Regions from separate parts of the Lacticaseibacillus thailandensis DSM 22698 genome, predicted to be linked through region 1. Evidence: predicted binding sites of a transcription regulator. Region 1 holds the regulator's gene; the other holds the start of a gene.
The links. Region 1 encodes LexA, which represses DNA repair genes until DNA is damaged. Its sites were predicted from a motif close to CNAACANNTGTTNG; they were not measured.

Region 1 (4,426 bases):
GCGTTTTTGGCGTTGCTGAAATTATTATTTTAATCGCGGTTGGCTACTGGCTGTCCGCCCGCCACTGGCTGAGTGCGCAAAGTGGCAAAATTATTGCCAAAATCATTACGCAAGTCGCCCTGCCCGCGTACATGGTGGTCACCGTGAGCGAAAAATTCACCGCCAGCGAACTGATCCGGTTACTCCCGGACCTGCGCTACCCGCTAATTTCCATGGCAATTCTGGGTGTACTGTCCGCAATAGTGGCTTTGTTCCTGCGGGTCGACCGTAGCCGCATCGGGCTGTTTTGTTCAATGTTCCTGAACTCCAACACGGTCTTTATCGGCTTACCGTTAAACATGGCGCTATTTGGTGCCCGGAGTGTGCCGTACGTCCTGGTTTACTACATGGCTAACACCACCGTGTTCTGGACAGTGGGCGTCTACTTGATCCAGCGCGACGGACCCGGCGACGCGGAGTTTGACTTCAAACGGGCGTTGGGTAAAATTTTCTCACCACCATTGCTGGGCTTTATCGTCGGAATCATCATCGTGATGCTCCACATCCAGCTACCCAACTTTCTGTCCGCCGACTTGGAGTACGTTGGGGACCTGACCGTCCCGGGATCAATGTTCTTCATCGGGATCACCATCCAGCAGTCTGGTATTCGTAACGCGCTGCGCCTCGACAAAGACTTTCTGGGCGTGCTGCTGGGACGCTTCATCTTTGCGCCCCTGATTATGTCGATTCTGCTGGCGGGGGCGGACATGCCGGCGTTAATGAAGACCGTCTTCATCATCCAGTCATGCATGCCCGTCATGACCAATGCGCCCGTGGTGGCACGGCTCTATGACGCGGACAGCGAGTTTGCGGCGGTGGGCGTAGCTGGTTCCACGGTGCTGGCGATGGTGGCTATTCCCATCGTCATGACCCTCATTCACTAACCAGACAAAAATGGCGTTCACCCTCCACGGATGAACGCCATTATTAGTTAACCGTTACTGAACTTGTTGAATTTCGACGGGCACGTTATCGGGGACCATCTGCCGGATCTTCACGGTGAGGGCTTCGAGCGGCTGCCGGAAGGTCATCCGTACGTAACGACGCGGATTGAAGGCAAAGACCACAATCACAAGTTGACGACCACGCACCGTTTGCACGGGCAAAATGGTCACACCGGCTAATGTGGAAAGCCGCAGCACACGTTGGAACATACCGTAACCCACAACGCGGTCGCTGGCGATACCGCCGTATCCCGCAGAGACGTTCAAGAGGACGAACAGAGCAAGGAACACGACGTATGCCCAGCTGGCGGTGTACGTAGAAGCAATCAGCAGGGCGAACACTACGCCCCAGAACATCTGCATGTAAGCGTAGTTAGCGTGCACCTCGATCTGTGATTGCCAGTAAACGTTGTAACCCACGCAGGCGAGGAGCACCACGTCCAAAACTGTTAATAATATTTCCATACTTCGACACCACCTTTACTAATACCTGTTACTACCTACCACTATGATAACAGATTCGACGACCCAGGGCGAAACTTCCCCCTGCACGTCACTGCGTTGCTTGTAGATGCGGTTTCCTTGGGAATTGCACGTCCACCAGCTGCGGATTTGAACCACCAACCAATGGTTTACTGAGTCGCCTAGGAAATAAAACCCGGAATTGGGCGAAAATGTTGATATACCGCTTGCAAACACGTGTTCGTCATGCTATCTTGGAGACAAGAAACATACAGGGGGAAACATCATCATGGCTGAGCAGACCAAGAAGCGGTGGGTACAGATACTCACTAGTATTAACGACTCGATTACAAACCGTGGCTATCCGCCGACCGTCCGCGAAATTGGTGAGGCTGTTGGACTCAGTTCTTCGTCCACCGTGGCCGCCTACTTGCAAAAGTTACTGGTAGCGCAGTTAATTGCCAAGGACCCCTCGAAACCCCGTACCCTCGAATTGACCCCCGCGGGGTACGAGTATATTGGCGTAGCTCCGGAAAAAGGCATTCCCCTTGTCGGGACAGTTGCCGCTGGGGTTCCCATCACGGCTACCCAGAACATTGAAGAATACTTCCCCGTTCCTACCGGACTCAGCTATGACGAGGACGAACTCTTCATGTTGCGGGTGCAAGGTGAATCAATGATCAAAATGGGCATCTTGAACGGTGATAAACTGATCGTCCGCAAGCAAAGTGAAGCCGAAAACGGTCAGGTCGTCGTAGCGATGACTGAAGACGACGAAGCTACCGTCAAGCGCTTCTACCGCGAAGATGGGCGGATTCGTTTGCACCCCGAAAACGACACCATGAGTGACATGTATTTTGACACGATCACCATTTTGGGCCTGGTCGTGGGACTTTATCGTGACGAATTTGAATAAGGATTACGCGCGGGCGGACTGACAGGTCCGCTTTTTTTGTGAGCAAATATCCAGGTGAATATTAAAAAAAGATGTTGACACGCTGTGTAGAACGTTATATTCTATGAGCAACAAATTTTTTCCCGCTACCCATTCAGGAGGTCATCTTATGCAACACTGCGCGCAGACACAACTGAATAACTTTTTCTTCGGCTTTTTCGGATAGCGGTTCACACGTTGGATGTGAACCGCGCCTGGTTCACATCCATGAGGCCGAAGTTCTTAAGCACGTCATTGACTCGCCACATGGATTATCTTTCATCCATGTGGCGATTTTGTTTTTCCGGAAAAACTAATGGCCAGCCACACGGATAGAGTTCATCCTGTGGCTGGCTTTTTTGACACCTATCACTACACAATTTCTGGAGGAATGAACAATGAAGAAGTTAGCTAAAATTATGACCACCACCGTCGCTGTCGCAGCCATCACCCTACTGGCCGCGTGCGGTAAAAAGACCGCGCAGGCCGACACCACCACTAAAACCGTGAAGATCGGCATCTTGCAACAGATCAACCAAACCGCCCTCGACGACGCCCGTAAAGGCTTTATCGCCGAGTTGGCGAAACACGGGTACAAGCAAGGTAAAAACCTGAAGCTGGATTACCTCAACGCTCAAGGTGACCAAAGCAACCTGAAAACCATGTCTCAGCGACTAGCTAAAGACGATAATACGTTGAACCTGGCCATTGCGACCTCGGCCGCACAATCATTACAACAGGCCGACACCAAGACACCCTTACTGTTCACCGCCATTACCGATCCTAAGTCGGCCGGTTTAACCACTAATCTCAAGCAGCCGGACAAAAACGCAACCGGCGTCACCGACATGGTGAACGTGGCCGGCCAGATCAAGTTGTTACGGCGGTTAGTACCCAAAGCCAAAACGGTGGGGCTACTGTATAACGCTGCAGAGGCCAACTCAGTCATGCAGATTAAGCTGGCCCGGGCCGCACTGAAGGCCCAGGGCATGCACGTAGTCACCAAGACCGTCGCTTCCACCAACGACGTCGCCCAAACGACCCAGGTACTCGCAAAGCACGTCGACGCTATCTACGTACCCGCCGACAACACGGTCGCCGCGGCCATGGCCACCGTGGGTAAGGTCTCTGCCGCCACGAAGACGCCCGTCGTTCCCGCCGCTAGCACCATGGTCCAGGCGGGCGGTACTGCCACCAACGGAATCAGCTACAAGGAGCTGGGTCGGCAAACAGCCCGGATGGCCCTCAAGACCATCAAGGGCCAGCAGCCAAAGCAACTGGCAGTTGAAGCTCCCGCTAAGGTGAGCGTGGTCGTTAACCGCAACATGATGAAAAAGTTGAATATTCCTGTCAGCCGTATCAAATAAGGGCTGACGTTCCCCCGGGATGGCCGGTACCCACAAAAATTTATCCAAACCGGTTGACTTTAAAATACAATGAGGATATTCTTAGCCCTGTAATAAAAACTGCTATCAAGGAGTGTCGCTTATGTCTAACATTCGACGTAACAACTTGAACAACGCGTATTACTACGGCTATTACAGATAGCGGTTTGCATCATGGATGCAAACCAGCTGGTTTGTATCCATGATGGCCGTAGCAATTAATAATGCCTACAACCGCAACATGGATCGAAGCAATTCGAACACGTGGCGTTTTTCTATCTTCCGGAAGAGATAACAGGCCGGCCACGTGGACGTATTGCCCCCACGTGACCGGTCATTTTATTTTCCCGGGAGGAAATCAACATGAAGAAGTTTAAACAGATTATCGCCATCGCCGCCACTTTAACCGCCGTCACCTTACTAGCCGCCTGCGGCAAGAGTAGTAGCAGCACCAGTAGTAGTAAGACCGTCAAAATTGGGGTCCTGCAATTAGTCAGCCAAAGCGCCCTCGATGACGCCCGCAAAGGTTTTGAACAGGAGCTCGCCAAAGAAGGCTACAAGAGTGGTAAGAACCTGAAACTCGACTACGTGAACGCGCAGGGCGACCAAAGTAACTTAAAGACCATGAGTCAGCAACTGCAAAAAGACAAAAATGATTTGAA
Region 2 (4,426 bases), on a different contig from region 1:
TATAGTTTCATACTTATTCCTTCCCGCTGTGTTAGTTAATAGCGTAATCATAGTGACGGCTTCAGCTGGCATCTTCCAGGTACAACTCTTGAAGGTCACGCCGGTCTGAATTAGATAGCCCGATAACGTCGTGCAGGTAGACGTCCATACTGCCGTATTCCGACTGGATGGTGTTGAGGGCGCTGTCCAAGAAGGCCCCGTGCACCGTCCATAGGTCGTGGATACTTTGCAATAGGTTAGCGTTACCGCCGTGCGCCCGTGTTTCCTGCATGATGTCATCTAGTGGTGTCTGGATGAACTGATTGGCCGCCAGGTAATCGGCCCGAATGGTGTGGGCGTCTACCCCTAGGGCGCTGAGTAGGTATACAGCACCCATCCCGGTGCGGTCCTTGCCGGCGGTGCAGTGGAACAACGTAACGTGGTCCGGACTCGTTAGGAGGATCCGGAAGAATTCCTGGTAAGCGTGCTGGGCCGGTTTTTGCATCACCAAATTACGGTAGGTTATCACCATGTTTTTGAACCCACCCCGTGGGTCTTGTGAAAACTCCGCCTGCTCTTCCTCCCAGGTTTTAGACACCTGGGTCTGGTCGGTGATGAACACTGGTAAGGAGTGGTAGTGTGCCGCTGGCAATGGCCGGTCCGGAGCTTTAGTTTGTTCGTCTGGGGACCGGAAGTCGACGTCGTGGCGCACGCCGTATTCCCCGAGAAAGTGGACGTCCCGATCAGACAGTTGGTCCAGTTTGCCGGAGCGCACCAACCGGTGGCTACGGATACGCCGACCATCGGTGGTGGTGTAACCGCCTAGGTCGCGAAAATTAAAACCATGATGAATGTTAAGTAGGTTTGGTTGCATGCAAGCGCCGCCCTTCATGACTGTTTTTTGTACTAGCTCTAGTTTACAACGTGTTGGCGGGCAGGCCAAATATAATTGTGCGTGACGACCTAATTAAGTTTGTGGGGTGACTAGGCCTCGTCTGCACGGCGGCGTTTTTGGATGAGGTTCCCATCACTCGGCCACCTTAACCCTTGAAAACCGCGAATTTCAATACTGAGTTGGGTGTGGTGGCGAATCGCCGTCAGGGTAGCTTCAAGGCGAGCTAGGTCACCACTAGGCAACGAGTGCAGCGGGATGGACCGGTGCCGCTGTTTTTGCGGAATGATGTTGAAGAAGAAGTTGTAGCTGTGGTTATAGCGGTCATCAACTAGCGTGATCCAGTAGCGGGTATGACTGCGCCGAAGGAAGAGTTGATCGATCCGCGCGTTAATAATGTCGCCATCTTTACTCATAACTATTACCCCCATTGTGTCCGCCGACCAGATTGGCGCGGTTAATGGCCGTGCCTCCGGTCAGCTTGCTTTTAGCGTAAACGAGCGCGGTAAACCCAAAACGTGAGCGGATGGCATCGACCGTGCGTTCCAGCGTGTAGTCCTGAATTTGTTGTTTTACTGGTTGGAATAACTCGAGTTGTTGGCCGTTATCCGGTCCCAATTGGCCGCAACTAACGGCAATGTTGCGGACTCCTTCACCGTCCCAGTAGTGGTCAAAGATGCGCAGAAGGGCCGCCGCAATGGCGTGGTTACTGTTAGTGGCACTGACGGTGATCTCCGCCCCGAAACCGCCGCGGTTGGTGGCCGTAGCAGTTGCATAGTTAAAGCCGATGCCCAGGCTGACCTTGTGGCACAGTAAGTGGCGGTGGCGCAACCGGGCGGCCACTTGCTCACCAATTTCTTTGACGACCAGGCGAATTTCGTCCCGATGGATATAGTCCCGTGGTAGTACTTGAGAATTGCTGATACTCGGTGATTTGATTGGTTCCACCTGTCCGGGGTGGGCGCGGTCGATACCCCACGCCAGGGCGTAGAGTTGCTCGCCAATCAGGCCAAATTCGGCGCGCAGGGCGTACGGATTGGCGTGTGCCAGTTCCCACATATTATTAATGCCGATGCGGCGTAAGTGGTTCGCCGTTCGTTTGCCGATACTCCAGACGTCCTCCATGTTGGTGATGGTCCACAGCTGCTGGGGAATGTTCTGGTAGTTGATCTCCGCAATTAAGTCGTACTGGTGCTTGGCGTAAATATCGAGCGCAATTTTGGCTTGGAGCGGGTTGTTGCCGATCCCCACGGCTGTATAAATGCCGGTTTCATCATGAATGGTACGTTGGATTTGCCGTGCGACGGCCCACGGGTTGGGGCCAAAGAGGCGCCAGGAATGGGTCAGGTTGAGAATTGATTCATCGATGGAGTATGGCCAAATATCGGCGGGAGCCACATACCGCTGAAAAATTTGGTTGATTTGGAGATTCTTTTGAATGTACATGTTCATCCGTGGGGGCACGACGATCAAATCTTCGCTTTGCGGGAGGTCGCGCTGGCGGGATACGTTGGCTTGCAGGTGGAACTCCTCTTTGGCGCGGGGCGATGTTGCTAAAATTAGCCCACCATTGGTGTTTTCCTGTTCTGACATGACGACGAGGGCAGTTTTGAGGGGATGCAGGTCACGGACAACGCACTCGGCCGAGGCATAAAAGGAGCGGCTATCAATCAGAAAAAAGACGCCGTGTGGTTCGTATTGGTAATCCAAGAGTTACGCCCCCTTTGCTCTTCATTATACGAACATGTGTTCGTAGAGGCAAGCAAAAAAAGTTGTGCAAATCGGTCTCAGGTCCAGTGTGGTGGGCCCCGTTCTTAGTGATAATAAACATGGTTGATTACGTAGCACAAAAATGGAGGAGCGCAATATGAAGAAGATCATCTGGGCGGTCATTGCCGTAGTGATTATTGGCGGTGCCGGTGCGGTCGGGCTCAGCGAGTACTTAAACGTTTATCGGGCGCAGACGGCGTACGCGGTGGTACCACCCACACCACGCAAGACGATTACGCGGGGCAGTGACGGCAAAAAGATCACTGATAGCCAGGGACGCCAAGAGTATTCATATAATCACACCTTTAAGTGGGTGATGGTAGACGGACAAAAGCGCACGGTTGCCTTTGAACAATCCGGGGTACATCCCACTCCCTTCAAGCCGGGCAGTTACGTGAAGGCAGAGGTCAGCAAAACGCGGGTCACGAAGGGTCCCTTCAGTGTCGGCTGGCAGAAGATTCCGGCTAAGGTACGCGCACAACTTAAATAGTGGTAATAGTGTGGGGTCGGTGATTACCCATGTTAAAATAGGGCAGTGAACGGGAGGAAGACAGACATGGAATTTACGTTTCGGGTCACCGCGACGGCGGCCACAACCACTAAGCGCCTCCTGGACCGTTTCGGGGTGAGTCACCGGTTGTTTAAACGACTGGTGACGGCGCACGCCATTATCGTGGGCGATCGCCCCGTAGGCAATATTCCCCTGGTGACTGGAGATCAAGTAACGTTTACGCTGCCTACCGATAAGCCCGTTGCGCCAGCGCCTGGTCAGTTGGATGTGCTGTATGAGGATGCCAACTGGCTGGTGGTCAATAAGCCGGCGAATTGTGCGAGCGTGCCGGGGCCGAGTCATCCGGGTGCAAGTCTGTTGAACATGGCGGCGGGGTACCTTGTGCAGCAAGGCTACGGGGCCGTCCAGCCGGCAATCATTACGCGGTTGGACCGCGATACCATGGGCGTCGTCTTGATTGCTAAGCACCCGCTAGCGCAGGCCCGCTTGGACCGCGCGGGTGTGGATCAGGTGGTGCACAAAGAGTATTTGGCGGTGGTCGACGGTGTGCTGATCCAAAATTGGGGCCGCGTCGAGGTGCCGCTCGGGCGGGCCGATGACGGCATTCATCGGCGGGTAGACGTGGACGGCCAGTATGCCCGTACGGATTATCGGGTGGTTCGTCGCGGACAACGAGCAACAATGGTTCGTTGCGTACTTCGGACCGGCCGGACCCACCAGATTCGGGTACACATGGCGTACTTGGGGCATCCGTTAGTGGGGGATGCGTTGTATGGGGGCAGTGCCCGTGCACACGGCGGGCAAATGCTGCTCGCCCAACGCCTCACGTTCACCGATCCGTTTACGCGGCAACACATCGACGTACAGGCACCAGTGCCAGACAGTTTTAACCGGCGACTGGGTCAGATGACTTCATCTTCGTCAAGGCAGGCCACTTGACTTTTGCCCCGGATTCGGTAAACTTAATGAGTTACTAAAACACAATGAGGTGAACGAAATGCGGAACAACATTTTACTCGCATGCGCCGAAACCGGCGAACGTATCTACCTGACTTCTAAGAATAAGCGCAACACACCAGAAAAACTGCAGCTGAAGAAGTACTCTCCAAAGCTGCGTAAGCGCGTGGTTTTCACTGAAGTTAAGTAATTGATACTTACGAACAAGGGCCGTCCAGATCAATTTCCGGGCGGCTCTTTGTTTGGCTGGTGGATGGTTTGAACGGGGGAGCGATGGTACCGTTTGCGAAAATGCCGCGAGAAATCCTGAAAGAATG

Region 2: a site for LexA is predicted at 2,611-2,624, ahead of FD19_RS03670 (Y-family DNA polymerase). Genes of this name have one in related genera too.

What each region holds. Positions count from the first base shown of each region.
Region 1 covers NZ_AYZK01000007.1:31,640-36,065, reverse strand. The annotation lists gene FD19_RS08315 (AEC family transporter) at 1-923, shown strand, start outside; gene FD19_RS08310 (hypothetical protein) at 978-1,448, opposite strand; gene lexA (transcriptional repressor LexA) at 1,735-2,361, shown strand; gene FD19_RS08300 (ABC transporter substrate-binding protein) at 2,778-3,746, shown strand; gene FD19_RS08295 (ABC transporter substrate-binding protein) at 4,128-4,426, shown strand, end outside.
Region 2 covers NZ_AYZK01000002.1:4,240-8,665, reverse strand. The annotation lists gene FD19_RS03685 (hypothetical protein) at 1-11, opposite strand, end outside; gene FD19_RS03680 (tyrosine-protein phosphatase) at 62-853, opposite strand; gene FD19_RS03675 (acetyl-CoA carboxylase) at 964-1,287, opposite strand; gene FD19_RS03670 (Y-family DNA polymerase) at 1,280-2,581, opposite strand; gene FD19_RS03665 (DUF1093 domain-containing protein) at 2,739-3,131, shown strand; gene FD19_RS03660 (RluA family pseudouridine synthase) at 3,198-4,091, shown strand; gene rpmG (50S ribosomal protein L33) at 4,150-4,299, shown strand.